3 regions of the Serratia bockelmannii genome follow, and region 1 is predicted to be linked to each of the others. Evidence: riboswitches for the same ligand, from Rfam matches in the RefSeq annotation. Region 1 holds a riboswitch; each other region holds the start of a gene.
The links. Region 1 has a riboswitch for thiamine pyrophosphate ahead of thiM (hydroxyethylthiazole kinase). Riboswitches for the same ligand answer to the same signal wherever they lie in the genome.
Positions count from the first base shown of each region.

Region 2: it holds a riboswitch for thiamine pyrophosphate, as region 1 does, so the genes downstream of both, thiC (phosphomethylpyrimidine synthase ThiC) here and thiM (hydroxyethylthiazole kinase) in region 1, are expected to answer to the same signal.
Region 3: it holds a riboswitch for thiamine pyrophosphate, as region 1 does, so the genes downstream of both, thiB (thiamine ABC transporter substrate binding subunit) here and thiM (hydroxyethylthiazole kinase) in region 1, are expected to answer to the same signal.

Region 1 covers NZ_CP196512.1:3,889,025-3,893,684, forward strand. Annotated here, with positions in the region: gene thiD (bifunctional hydroxymethylpyrimidine kinase/phosphomethylpyrimidine kinase) at 1-468, opposite strand, end outside; gene thiM (hydroxyethylthiazole kinase) at 468-1,259, opposite strand; TPP riboswitch at 1,295-1,391, opposite strand; gene ACSJLU_RS18565 (TetR/AcrR family transcriptional regulator) at 1,483-2,097, opposite strand; gene ACSJLU_RS18570 (YtcA family lipoprotein) at 2,315-2,578, shown strand; gene mdtN (multidrug transporter subunit MdtN) at 2,589-3,626, shown strand; gene ACSJLU_RS18580 (FUSC family protein) at 3,616-4,660, shown strand, end outside.
Region 2 covers NZ_CP196512.1:314,099-318,758, forward strand. Annotated here, with positions in the region: gene ACSJLU_RS01470 (HesA/MoeB/ThiF family protein) at 1-537, opposite strand, end outside; gene thiE (thiamine phosphate synthase) at 530-1,180, opposite strand; gene thiC (phosphomethylpyrimidine synthase ThiC) at 1,173-3,116, opposite strand; TPP riboswitch at 3,231-3,355, opposite strand; gene ACSJLU_RS01485 (Rsd/AlgQ family anti-sigma factor) at 3,395-3,898, opposite strand; gene nudC (NAD(+) diphosphatase) at 4,000-4,660, shown strand, end outside.
Region 3 covers NZ_CP196512.1:768,384-773,043, forward strand. Annotated here, with positions in the region: gene thiP (thiamine/thiamine pyrophosphate ABC transporter permease ThiP) at 1-1,419, opposite strand, end outside; gene thiB (thiamine ABC transporter substrate binding subunit) at 1,395-2,381, opposite strand; TPP riboswitch at 2,439-2,558, opposite strand; gene sgrR (HTH-type transcriptional regulator SgrR) at 2,596-4,257, opposite strand; gene sgrT (glucose uptake inhibitor SgrT) at 4,348-4,521, shown strand.

The DNA.
Region 1 (4,660 bases):
CGCTTCATCTTCCGCCGGCGCGCACGCCAGCAGCGCCGCCGCTTCTGGCAGGTTCGGCGTAATGATCGACACCAGCGGCAACAGCTCGCGCCGAATAGACGCTACCGCCTCCGGCGCCAGCAACGGATCGCCGCTTTTCGCCAGCATCACGGTGTCCAGCACCACGAATTCCGGCCGGTAATGGCGCAGCCGTTCGGCCACCGCCTGCACGATGTCAGCGTTGGCCAGCATGCCGATCTTGACGCTGTCGATGCGCACGTCGCTGAATACCGAGTCCAGCTGCGCGGCGACGAACGCCGGATCGATGTAATACACCGACTGCACGCCGCGGGTATTCTGCGCCACCAGCGCGGTGATCACCGAGGTGCCGTAAGCGCCGAGCGCCGAGAAAGCTTTCAAATCGGCCTGAATGCCGGCGCCGCCGCTGGGATCGGTGCCGGCGATGGTCAGCGCGTTAATGCGTTTCATCACAGATCCTCCCCGCGCAGTTGATACAGCGCGTCGAGGAACGCCGGCGTAAAGCTGCCCGGCCCGGCGGCCTGCCTGGCCGCGAGGCCGCCGCAGTGGGACATCACTCGGCAGGCGGTCGCCACGTTATCCAGGCGATCGCCCGGCAGGGCGCAAAACGCCGCCGCCACCGCCGACAGCGCGCAGCCGGTGCCCACCACCCGCGTCATCAGCGGGGAACCGCCTTCGATCGCCCAATCGCGCTGGCCGTCGGTGACGTAATCCACCGCGCCGGTGACCGCCACCACCGCGCCGCTGCGCCGCGCCAGCTCACGCGCGGCGGGCAATGCCGCCAAGGAATCGTCGCCGCTGTCCACGCCGCGGCCGCTGGCCAGCAACCCACTGAGCGCCATGATTTCCGAAGCGTTGCCGCGTATCGCCGCCGGTTTCTCGTCCAGCAGCTGTTTGGCGAAGGCGGTGCGGTAGGAGAGCGCACCGACCGCCACCGGATCCAGCGTCCAGGGCTTGCCGGCCCGATTGGCGGCGGCCACCGCCGCCCGCATCGATTCGGCACGCAGCGCGTTGAGGGTGCCGACGTTGATCAGCAGGCCGTCGGCCAGCGCGCTGAACTGCGCCGCCTCTTGCGGCTCCACCACCATCGCCGGGGAAGCGCCGAGCGCCAGCAACACGTTGGCGGTCAGCGATTGCACCACTTCGTTAGTCAGGCAGTGGATCAGCGGAGGGCGCTGTTGGAATTGGGTCAGACAGGCCGCGGCGCGCGCGCCGGGTAGTGCATCAGGTCGAGCGATCATATTCCTCCCAACCGGCGTTCAAGAAGGCGGCGCCGGCTGGGCGGCCGTGACTTCCCTACGCTGGCATTATCCAGATCAGGTAATACGGGTATTTCTCAGCCTTCACGTAGAAGGGCACCCCGAGTCATGAAAATCAATAGGTTGTGATCAACGTTGCGTTAATCCCTGCAGGGGATCATGCCAGCGGCGGCGCGGACAAACAAGCGAATAAATTGACTCGCGCCTAAGCGATGTTTCCCTCTTTTCCCGCCAGATACAGGCTCAGCACGCCGGGCAGCTCCGCCAGCGTGAACGCCACGCTCTGCGGCGCCGTCTTGAAGATATGGTGCAGCGTACCGGCCACCAGGCTTTGCAACAGCCGGGTTTGCTGCAGGATCTCCGCTTCGGCGGTCTCGGGGCGGCGCAGCTGCAACACGCTGGCGATCAGCGTCAGGAAGCTGGACTTTTCATCCGGCAGGTTCATTTCCCGCATCACCGGCAGGTAGTCGGCATGCTCACGCAGGTACTGCGCATAGGGTGAAAACAGCCGCTGGATCACCGCTTCAGCGGAGAGGCGCCGCCACTCATCGTCACTGGCCAACGCCATGTCGCGCACCAGCGCCTCAATCGACTCGGTATGCCGATCTGCCAGCGCCTTGATCACCGCGTGGCGATCGGGAAAAAAGTGATACATCGAACCGATGGAGGTTTTGGCGTGCTTGGCGAGCCGCTGCATGCTGAGCGCCGCCAGGCCGTCCTGCGCCACGATCGCCGCCGCCGAATCCAGAATGGTTTGTACGCGTTGCCGCCCTCTTTCCTGCTGTGGCTCTCGCCCGGTGATGTTTTCGTCGATTTGCATATTCGTTTCTGCCCGCTGTCATCAACGCATTATACCCATTTGCCGCTACGAAGGCAGGGCGACACAAAAAACTAGATTAACCCCTCTAGTTTAGAGTAGAGTATTTATTCTAGTTTACCCTGACGCAAGCGTGGGGAAGACAAACAGTGACCTCACTCACTGAAAAAGAGTCATTTCATTCGGCCCGTCGCCCAAGCCAATCGTCAGAGAATGCCCTATGCCCGACAAAAAACTGCTCATCACCTGCCTGACCGCGCTGTTGCTCACCGGGTGCTCGCCGGCACCGTCGATAGTGGTGTTCGGCGCTTCGTTCCCCGACTGGCTGTTTTGCCTGTGCGGCGGCGTGGCGGGTATGGTGGCGATCCACCTGCTGCTGCGCACCCCGGAAAAACGCGCCTGGCTGGCGCCGCAGCTGCTGACGTATCCGGCGCTGACCGCGCTGATCGCCATGCTGATCTGGTTACTGGTTTTCCCCCACTGAGACTGACGCCATGACCCAACCACACACCCCAAACCGGCGCAGACTGCTGGTGCTTACCATCCTGGCGTTGACATTCATCGTGGCCGCCGTCGTCGTCTGGCGGGTGGAAAACGCCCCCAGTACCGACGATGCCTACGCCTATGCCGACACCATCGACGTGGTGCCGGAGGTGAACGGTCGCATCGTCGAGATGCCGATCCGCGACAACCAGGAAGTGCGGCAAGGCGATCTGCTGTTCCGCATCGATCCGCGCCCTTACCAGGACGCGCTGGCGGCCAGCGAAGCGCGCCTGATCACGCTGAATGAACAGATCAAGCTGACGCAGCGTTCGGTCAACGCACAGCAGTACAACGCCGAATCGATGAACGCCATCATCAAACGCTCACAGGCGCTGGTGGCGCAGGCGACCGACACCCTTAACCGCCGGCAAAAGCTGCTCGGCAAGAACTACGTTTCGGCGGAAGAAGTGGAAACCGCCCGCACCTCCCAGCGCTCGGCGCAGGCGGAATTGCAGGCCGCATTGCTGCAGGCGAAACAGGCGGAAGCCGCCGTCAGCGGCGTCGAAGCCCTGGTCGCACAGCGCGCCGAAGTGCAGGCCGACATCGCCATCGCCAACCTGAACCTGGAGTTCACCGAGGTGAGAGCGCCGTTCGACGGCCGCATCGCCTCCCTGAAAACCACCGTCGGCCAATATGCCTCCAGCGCCAAACCGGTGTTCACGCTGATTGACACCCGCCACTGGTACGTGGTCGCCAACTTCCGCGAAACCGACCTGAAAGGCGTGCATCCCGGCGTGCCGGCCACGCTGTATTTAATGAGCGACGCCGGCCAGACCTTCAGCGGCAAGGTGGAATCGATCAGCTACGGCGTGCAGCCCGACGACGGCGGCACCGTGCTGGGCGGGCTACCCAACGTGTCGCGCAACATCAACTGGGTGCACGTGTCGCAGCGCTTCCCGGTCAAGATCGCGGTCGAGGCCCCCAACCCGGCGCTGTTCCGCGTGGGCGCTTCGGCGGTGGCCAAGCTGAACCTGCGCCATGAAGAATAAAACGATGTCTCGCGGCTGGCTGTCCTCGTTGATCGACGAACTGCGCCCTTCGGACAGCCGCATCAACCTGGTGATCCGTGCCCTGCTCTCCAGCGCGATCGCCATCGTGATCTCGCAGACGCTGCAGGTGCCGTGGCTGGCGCTGTCGCTGATCGCTGTCTTCTTTATCACGCAGTCCAATATCGTTATCACCCGCACGATCGGCATCCTGTTTTTCGTCAGCTCCACGCTGGCGATCGGCGCCGCTATCCTGGTACTGAAGTTCACCTACGACTACCCGATGCTGCGCATCCTGCTCTCCAGCGCGCTGTTTTTCCTCAGCGTGTTCCTGATGCGGGTGACCAAGGTTGGGGTACTGTTCTTCCTGATGGCGCTGGTGGTGATCTACACGCAAAGCTTTGTCGATCTCACTCCGCAGGCGGAAGTGGTGATACGGCTGGTGCTGTGGGTATGGGTGGCGATCAATTACGCCATCCTGCTCACCCTGATCGTCAATACCCTGCTGCTGCCGGCCGAACCGCTGAAGCAGCTAAAGGGCCGGATGAACGCAGTGTTGGACGAAACCCGCGCTATGTTGGCCAACGGCGGCGAGACGCGCGATCTGAGCGCCATCTCGCAGCACGCCACCGAGCTGCATAAGCTGCTGCGCTTTTCGGTGATGCGCAGCGATCGCTGCCGCGCCAGCGAGCCCGGTTATCTGGCGCTGATCACCCTGGTGTTGCAGCTGAATATTCTGGCCTATCAGCTGCCGCCGGCTTTCGGCGCGGCCGCGCGTCAATTGGCGCAAGAGATAGACGCCGCCTGCCGCGCGCTGCAAACCGCGATCAGCCACGACAGCGCGCTGCGATTTTCCGTCGCGATCGCCGGCAGCGACGATCCGCAGGTGCCGGCGCCGCTCAATGAAATGGCCGGCCTCCTGCAGGTCTACACCAACCGCAGCGACTACGCCGACGCCCTGCAGGCCGCGCCACCGCCAAAAGTGCCCTTCTTTACCCCCGATGCCCTGACCAACCCGGTTTACATCCAGTTTTCGT
Region 2 (4,660 bases), 1.6 Mb from region 1:
TTCCTGCTCCGGATACAGGCAGGCGTAGCAGCCGTGCGCATAGGGCGGCTCGAGCACCAGCAGCTGGCCGCTGAAACCGACCGCGCTGCCGCTGAGCAGCGGCTTGGCGGCGGCGATGCAGGCGGCATTGACCTCATGACGGGTCGCCATATTGTCGCAGCAGTCCAGCACCAGATCGGCGCGGGCGACCGCGTCGCGCAGCGCTTGCCCCTGTAGCCGTTGCGCCAGCGGGATGGATTCCACCAACGGGTTCAGCGCCTGCAGGTGGCGTTGCGCCAGCGCCGCCTTACCGGTGGCGGTATCGGCGCTGCGGTAGAGGATTTGCCGCTGCAGGTTGGTAACGTGCAGCTGGTCGTCGTCGGCCAGCAGCAGCGTGCCGACGCCGGCGGCGGCCAGGTACAACGAAGCCGGGGAACCGAGCCCGCCCAAACCGACGATCAACACCGTGGCGCGCTTGAGTTTCTCCTGGCCTTCCGGGCCGACGTCCTCCAGCAGCAGCTGGCGGCTGTAGCGCAGGAATTCCTGATCGTTAAGCATCGCTCGACCCCTCGCCTTCGATCAGCCGCAGCAGCTCGGCCGTCGCCGCGCGCCAATCCGGCGCCTGGGTGATGGCGCTGACCACCGCCACGCTGCCGACGCCGCACGCCAGCACTGCCGGTACGCGATCGATACTGATCCCGCCGATCGCCACCGTCGGGTAATCCGCCAGGCCGGCGATGTGGCGTTTCAACTCCGTCAGCCCCTGCGGCGCCGAAGGCATGTCTTTGGTTTGGGTGGGGAAGATGTGCCCCAGCGCGATGTAGGACGGTTTCACCGCCAGCGCGCGCGCCAGTTCGGCGTCGTCATGGGTGGACACGCCGAGCCGCAACCCGGCGCGGTGAATGGCAGCCAGATCGGTGGTATCGAGATCTTCCTGGCCCAGATGCACGCCGTAGGCGCCATGCTTGATCGCCAGCCGCCAGTAGTCGTTGATGAACAGCCGTGCCTGATAACGCTGGCCCAGCGCGATGGCGGCGGCGATATCCTCTTCGACCTGCTCGTCAGGCAAATCCTTGATGCGCAGCTGGATCGTGGTAACGCCGGCTTCCAGCAGGCGAGCGATCCATTCCACGCTGTTGACGACCGGGTAGAGTCCCAGCTTGTGGGGCGTTGCCGGGAAGGGGGTCGTGATATCAGTCATTGTTTGTCTCCTCTTGCAGGGTGCCGGCGCTGTGATACAGCTCGCTGCCGCGGGCACGGAATTCGGCGGACATTTTCTCCATGCCGGTCAGCTGCACTTCGATCGGCTTGGCGGCCTCCTGGGCGGCGGCGTAGTCGCGCACCTCCTGCGAAATCTTCATCGAGCAGAATTTCGGCCCGCACATTGAGCAGAAGTGGGCGACCTTGCCGGATTCCTGCGGCAGGGTTTCGTCGTGATAGGCGCGCGCGGTGGCCGGATCGAGCGCCAGATTGAACTGATCTTCCCAGCGAAATTCGAAACGCGCCTTGGACATGGCGTTATCGCGGATCTGCGCGCCCGGATGGCCCTTGGCCAGATCGGCGGCGTGGGCGGCGATCTTGTAGGTGATCAGGCCCTGTTTGACGTCTTCTTTGTTCGGCAGGCCGAGGTGCTCTTTCGGCGTGACGTAACACAGCATGGCGCAGCCGAACCAGCCGATCATCGCCGCGCCGATGCCGGAGGTGAAATGGTCATAGCCCGGGGCGATATCGGTGGTCAGCGGGCCGAGGGTGTAGAACGGCGCTTCGTGGCAGTGTTCCAGCTCTTCGGTCATATTGCGGCGGATCATCTGCATCGGCACATGGCCCGGGCCTTCGATCATCACCTGCACGTCGTATTCCCAGGCGATTTTGGTCAGCTCGCCCAGCGTATGCAGCTCGGCGAACTGGGCTTCGTCGTTGGCGTCCTGAATCGAGCCGGGGCGCAGGCCGTCGCCGAGCGACAGCGAAACGTCGTAGGCGGCGCAGATCTCGCAGATTTCACGGAAGTGCTGATAGAGGAAGTTTTCCTGATGGTGCGACAGGCACCATTTGGCCATGATCGAGCCACCGCGCGACACGATGCCGGTCAGGCGTTTGGCGGTCATCGGCACATAGCGCAGCAGCACGCCGGCGTGGATGGTGAAGTAATCGACCCCTTGTTCCGCCTGTTCCAGCAGCGTATCGCGGAACATCGCCCAGGTGAGGTTTTCCGCCACGCCGTTGACCTTCTCCAGCGCCTGGTAGATAGGCACGGTGCCGATGGGAACCGGGCTGTTGCGCAGGATCCACTCGCGGGTTTCGTGAATATAGCGGCCGGTGGAGAGATCCATCACGGTGTCTGCGCCCCAGCGGGTGGCCCACACCAGCTTCTCCACCTCTTCTTCGATCGACGACGTGACCGCCGAGTTGCCGATATTGGCGTTCACCTTCACCAGGAAATTGCGGCCGATGATCATCGGCTCCGCCTCCGGGTGATTGATGTTGGCAGGAATGATGGCGCGGCCGGCGGCCACTTCCTGGCGCACGAACTCCGGCGTGATGTTGTCCGGCAGGTTGGCGCCCCAGCCCTGGCCCGGATGCTGGTGGCGCAGCACCTCGCCGCGAATGCGTTCGCGCCCCATGTTTTCACGGATGGCGATGAACTCCATCTCCGGGGTGACGATGCCGGCGCGGGCATAGTGCAGCTGGGTCACGCACTTGCCCGGCAACGCCTTGCGCGGCAGCGGCAGATGTTCGAAGCGCAGGTGATCCAGCCCCTCGTCCGCCAGCCGCTGTTGGGTGAAGCCGGAACTGGCGCCGTTCAGGGTCGCAGTATCGCCGCGCGCGTCGATCCAGCCGGCGCGCAGCTTGGCCAGGCCGGCGTGCACATCGAGCTCGGCCTGCGGATCGCCGTAGGGGCCCGCGGTGTCATATACCGGGATCGCCTCGTTCTGTTCATACTGCGGGCTATCTTTGCTGCCGCCGACCAGGGTCGGACTGAGCTCAATTTCGCGCATCGGCACCTGGATATCGCGGCGCGAGCCCTGCAGGTAGATGCGGCGTGAGTTTGGGAAAGCCATGCCTTGCAGCGTGTCGATAAACTGCTGGGCGGCTTCGCGTTGCGCTTTACGGGCGCGCGGTGGATTAATGTTAGACATAGCAAGTTCCTACCAGTGTGTTGGGTTGGGAAAGTTGCTTGTCTGGAGCTCGGAGGGAGTAATGATGGTGGCCGATAAGGCAGGGCGCCCGCAAGGGGGAGGCCGTGCCTGTGGCGATAGATTACTCTTGTTCCCTTCGCGGGTATTAACCCGATCAGGTTCCGCGGATCCCGAATTAACGGTCTCAGCCTGGCTGATTCGATGAACAAATCAGGCGCTAGGCACTCCGACAAGATGCCCCCCAGTATAGGAGGGATAAGAAAAAAAACTATAAAATTTTAACGCGCCGGATCCAGCGTCTGGTCCGGCAGCGGTTGCTGCGCGGCTTCTGCTTCCAACTGGATCAGCTTATCTTCCAGCGCAAAGCGCGCCGCCAGCGTTTCGCCGATATCCGACAAGGCCTGGTGGAATTCCAGACAAACCTCCTGATCGATATCCACTTCGGTATAGCGATCGTGGAACGCCATGATCTGTTCAGTATTGGCCCACAGCTTGGGATAGATGTTCACCGCCAGCGACATTTTCGGACTGGCTGCGCCTTCCACTTGTTTGATAATTCTGTCATAGATATGAAAATGCCCTGCGGAGAGGTAATCCACCAGGTTGTGGCAAAAGTTCTCCAGCGCTTTTTCATTCAGCGGCGTATGCTTTTCTTTATTCGGTTTGAGGCCTACCAGCGTGCAGTAGGCGACCAGCAACTGTTTGCGGGCCTGAAGCCATTGATCAACTAATTCATTACTACCGCCAACGCGCTGAGTCAGCCTTTCCAAACGGTTGAGCATGTTTGACTCCGTGTAAGTAACAAAAGTAACCGGTAAGTTATTAAAATGTAACAAAGCCGATTTGTAGAGTGCCAGTGAAGCTGAGGTTGTGCAACAACGATATGGAACTTGCATTAACGGGCAATGAAAACGGCTGGTGGATTGTCAGCCATGAAAGCAAACTTTGGTTACCGAACGGTGAATTGCCGTCGGGGACGGCCGCCGCCCTCGGGCTGCAGGGCCACATGGCGCGCACCATCGGTGAATGGGAGGGCGCGCCGGTTTGGCTGGTGCGCCAGGCGATGCCGCGGGAGATGGGATCGGTGCGTCAGCTGTTGGATCAGGATCGCGGTCTGTTCCAGCTTGCCGGGCGCGGCGTTCAGTTGGCGGATTTCTACCGCTCTCATCGCTATTGCGGCTACTGCGGCCATGAGATGCACCTCAGCCGCTCCGAAAGCGCCTGCCTGTGCGGCCACTGCAAAGAGCGGTACTACCCGCAGATTGCGCCCTGCGTGATCGTCGCCATTCGGCGCGACGATCAGATCCTGCTGGCGCAACACGTGCGCCATCGCGGCGGCATCCACACGGTGCTGGCCGGCTTCGTCGAGGTGGGCGAAACGCTGGAACAGGCGGTAGCGCGCGAAGTGATGGAAGAGAGCAATATCGAAATCAAGAACCTGCGTTACGTCACCTCACAACCCTGGCCGTTCCCGCACTCGCTGATGATGGCCTTTATGGCCGATTACCATCAGGGTGACCTTCGACACGACCCCAAGGAGCTGC
Region 3 (4,660 bases), 2.1 Mb from region 1:
CGACAGCACGCAGGCGAAGGCCAGCGCCTGCGCCAGCGGGCGGCGCAGGGCGCGTAGTTCGATCAGCCGCAGCCGCTGCCAACCGCGGATATCCAGCGACAGGCACAGCGGGTTGTAACGTTCGGCGAGGTCGCGCATCGGGTTCTCCAACACCTTCAGCGCATAGGGCACCGCCATCAGCGCATTGGTGAGGATCACCAGCGCATAGGGCGACTGCGGCAGCCCGATCGTATCGCTCAGCAGCAGGAAGAAGCCAGTGGCCAGCACGATGCCCGGCATCGCCAGGATCACCATGCCGCTCAGCTCCAGCGCCTGGCCGCCGCGCAGTTGCTGTCGCAGCTTCAGCTCGCGGCTGCTCCACAGCAGCATCATCGTGAGCGCCACGCACAATAGCCCGGCGCCGAGGGCGATGCGCAGCGACGTGAACAGCGCCTGCCACAGCACCGGCTGGCGCAGCACGCTGACGACGGCCTGATTGGCGCCGTCGGCGATCACCGCCAGCAGGGGCGGCAGCAGCAGCAGCAGCGCGGCGGCGATCAGCAGAAAATCGCTGATGCGCCGCCACCGGCTGTCTTCCGGGTTGCGCCAGCGCTGGGCGTGGGTATGGCCCACCTGCAGCACCTGGCTCAGGCGCTGGCTGATCAAAACCAGCCCCAGACAACAGCTTAACTGGATCAGCGCCAGCATGGCGGCGCGGCCCAGATCGTAGTCGTAACTCAGCGCCTGGTAGATCGCCAGTTCGATGGTGGTGGCCTGCGGTCCGCCGCCCAGCGACAGCACGGTGGCGAAGCTGGCGAAACACAGCATGAAGATCAACGCGCCGCTCGGCAGGATCTGGCGGCGCAGCGCCGGCCATTCGACGAAGCGGAACTGCTGCCAGCCGCTCATACCCAGTTGGGCGGCCAGTTGGCGTTGCTCCACCGGAATGTTCTCCAGCGCCTGCAGCAACAGGCGGGCGGCCAGTGGCAGGTTAAAGAACAGGTGCGCCAGCAGAATGCCCTGCAGCCCGTAGGGCGAGAAGCCATATTCGACGCCCAGCCAGCCGCACAGCGTCGCCAGCCAGCCCTGGCGCCCATAGACGCTGAGCAGGCCGAACACCGCCACCAGCACCGGCAGCACCAGCGTCATGGCGCACAGCCGCAGCAACAGCTGCCGGCCGGGGAAACGGCGGCGATAGAGCGCACGCGCCAGCAGAACGGCGGGCAGCACCGAAATCAGCGCTGACAGCAGCGCCTGCCAGAAGGTGAAGCGCACCACGTGCCACAAGTAGCTGTCCTGCCACAGGCCGCGCCAGTCGCTGTCCGGCGCATGGCGCCACAGCGAGCCCATCGCCAGTGCGGCGACCAGCAGGATCACGCCGGCGGCCAGCAGCCCCGGCCAGAGCCAGCGGGGGATCAGCGGCTGACGGCGGTTTGCCATGCCCGGATCCAACCGCCGCGTTGTGTGGCCACCTCTTCGGCGCTGTATTGCAGCGCGGTCTGCGGCACGTTCATCTGCTCAAAGCCGACGGGCAGCGGGGTGTTGATCACCGGATACATCCAGTTGCCGGTCGGGATGGTGTTCTGGAACGCCGGCGTCACCATGAACCGCATGAAACGCTCGGCCAGCTCAGGCTGTTTGGCGGCCTTCAGCTTGCCCGCCACTTCCACCTGCAGGTAGTGGCCTTCGCTGAACGTGGCGGCGGCGTAAAGGTCTTTTTTCTCTGCGATCAGGTGATAGGCGGGAGAAGTGGTGTAGCTGAGCACCAGATCGCCTTCGCCTTTTAGGAACAGGCCGTAGGCCTCGCTCCAACCTTTGGTGACGGTGACGGTCTTCTTCGCCAATTGCTGCCAGGCGGCCGGCGCCTTGTCGGCATACACTTTTTGCATCCACAGCAGCAGGCCGAGGCCCGGCGTGCTGGTGCGCGGATCTTCGTAAATCACCTTCCAGTCGCGATCGCTGCTGATCAGCTCCTGCAGGCTCTTCGGTGGATTCTTCAGTTTTTCTTTGTTGTAGACGAAGGCGAAGTACCCGTAGTCGTAAGGCACGAAGGTCGTATCCTGCCAGCCGCCCGGCACCGTCAGTTTGGCGGTGTCGACGCCGCTCGGCGCGAACAGGCCGGTTTGCTGCGCCGCCTGCAACAGGTTGTTGTCCAGCCCCAGCACCACGTCGGCGGCGCTGTTCTTGCCTTCCATGCGCAGGCGGTTGAGCAGTGAGACGCCGTCTTCCAGCGCCACGAACTTCAGCTCACAGTCGCACTCGGCTTCGAAGGCTTTTTTTACCGCCGGGCCAGGGCCCCAGTCGGCGGCAAAGGAATCGTAGGTGTAAACCGTCAGCGTCGGCTTGGCGAACACCGGCGCGGCGCATAGCAGCAATAAGCAGGGCAGATATTTTTTGACCACGTTGCACTCCTGAAAAATAAGGGGGCAAGGGTATCTGAGGGGGCGAGGCGGCGTCGCCGGTTCGCTGGGCTCAAATCCCTCCGCCGGTATTGACCGGATCAGGTTCGACGGGTGTGCTCTCAGCGGAAAATCGGGCTTATGCACACGGCCCGACTCACCGCACCCCGTTGAGACGGCGCTATTGTAAAGATTAACCGACCCGGGCGAAAGGCGCTTATGCCTCCGGCGGGGCAAACCAGGCGGATTTGAAGTCGAACCAGCCGAGGGTGTTCATTCGCACGCCGCGCATGCTGCGCTGGCCGTGCAGCTGCAGCCAGTGGTGGAACAGCGGATGTAGCTGGTGGTTGCTGACTAGCCGCTGGCAAAACTCCGCCAGCGGCAAGCGGTTGGCGCGCCATAACTCCGCGTCCTGCGCCAGATCCTCGTTCATGCAGTGCTGCATCAGCGGCAGTTCGTACAGCGTGGCGAACAGCGAAAACTCCAGCGGCAGATAGAAGTTGGCGCTGCCGAGCCACAGATCGCTGCGCGCGTCGCCCTGGTGCCAGGTGGCGTAATCCACGCTTTGTACGATCAGGCGGATGCCGTGCTGCGCCAACAGCGGTTCGATCGCCTGGCGAATGGCGTGAAACTCCGAATGCTCATTGAAGTGGGTCATCGTCAGTTCAGTCAGCCCCGCCGGTTTGGGTTGCTGCGCCAGCGTGCGGTTGTGGTGCCAGCGCGGCAGCAGGCCGTATGCCGGCGACCAATAGCGCTGGTAGAGCGGCCCGGCGTGGCTCAGCAATGAAATGGGGTTGATCAATTCGCACAGCCAGCTGCGAATGGCGGGGTCGGCGGCCAACGTGGAACGCTGATCGAACAGCAAGAAATAACAGCCCTCTTCCAGTCGGCTTTCCAGTTCGTTTTTGCCGGTTTCATCGCCCTGCAGCTGCACGCCGGAGTGCACCAGCTCTTCGGAGAACTCCGGCAGCACCCAGATGTTCACCTCGTCGATCAGCGCCCGGTAGCCGAAATAGTCGTCGAAGGCGTGGATCTTCATCTGGCTGGGAAGATTGCGCACCACGCGGTAGGGGCCGGTGCCGACCGGATGGCGGGCGAAGTCCGGCAGTTCGCGCCATTCGCGCGGCAGGATCATGGCCTGCACGCTGCCCAGCAGCCAGGGTAGCCAGTGGTCGGGGCTGCGCAGATGCACGTCGATAACGAACGGCGTCGGCGAGGTGACGCTTTCGATATGTGAGAACAGCGGTTGCGAGGTCAGACGCGAGAGGGAAGTGATGACGTCTGCCATCTCCAGCTCGCGGCCGTGATGAAAATGGATCGCCGGGCGCAGGTAAAACCGCCAGTGCAAGGGCGTCAGCGGCTGCCAATGGTGGGACAGATCGGACTCCAGTTCCCCGTTTTCCTCATTTATGCGCGTCAGGCCGTTGAAGATCTGGCGCGCCAAATGGGTTTCCGAACGCCGCAGCGCCGAGCCGGGCAGCAGGTTGTACAACTGCCGGTAGTAGAGCACCCGCAGGATGTGTTTACCCTGGCGGAAGCTGCGCCCCAGCTGCGACAGCAGCATTTGGCGCACCACGTTTTTGTCGCCCACCAGCTGCACCAACTGATCGATGCGATCCTGTTCCAACAGCTCCTCGGCCCGCTGTTGCTGCAGCGCCAGGCCGGTGTAGTGGAAGGTTAACCGTGAACGCTTGCCGCGCCCCGACTCCGCCTGCCAGGTGAGCCAGCCTTCCCGCTGCATGGCGCTCAGCAGGGAGCGCACGTGGCGCCGCGAGCAGCTGAGCACCTCCGCCAGATCCTGCAGGGTGGTGTCGGTGGTTTCACCGTGGCAGCGCTGCCACAGGCGGATGAACTGTTGCTGCAATCTGGACGTGGACATAAAAGAGGAACGCTCCCGCCTCAACTCGTCAATTTTTCTTTCCCTATATTACGCCGATAATTTTCATCAATGAAAGGGGAGGGCGTAATCATGAAAGCTTTCTTATCCAAACAGTTCTATCAGCGCTATTTCAGCGCGGTGCGCCGTCAACGCGCCGACTGGCTGAGCGTGGTGCCCGAACAGGCGCGGCTGGCGATGTTGGCACACCTGACGCAATGGGACATCAAAGAGATGACCGATAAGCAATATCGCGAGCACCTGTAGGGGCTGCGGCAACAAGTTTCTGAGTAATGGTGCTGTTTCACCAGCCAGTGGGGCAACCCACTGGTTTTTTTATGCATGGACATGGCGATGCGCTTGCATTTTTCTTGCCGTGGCCTAAGGTTCTTTCTTCTGCTTTGAG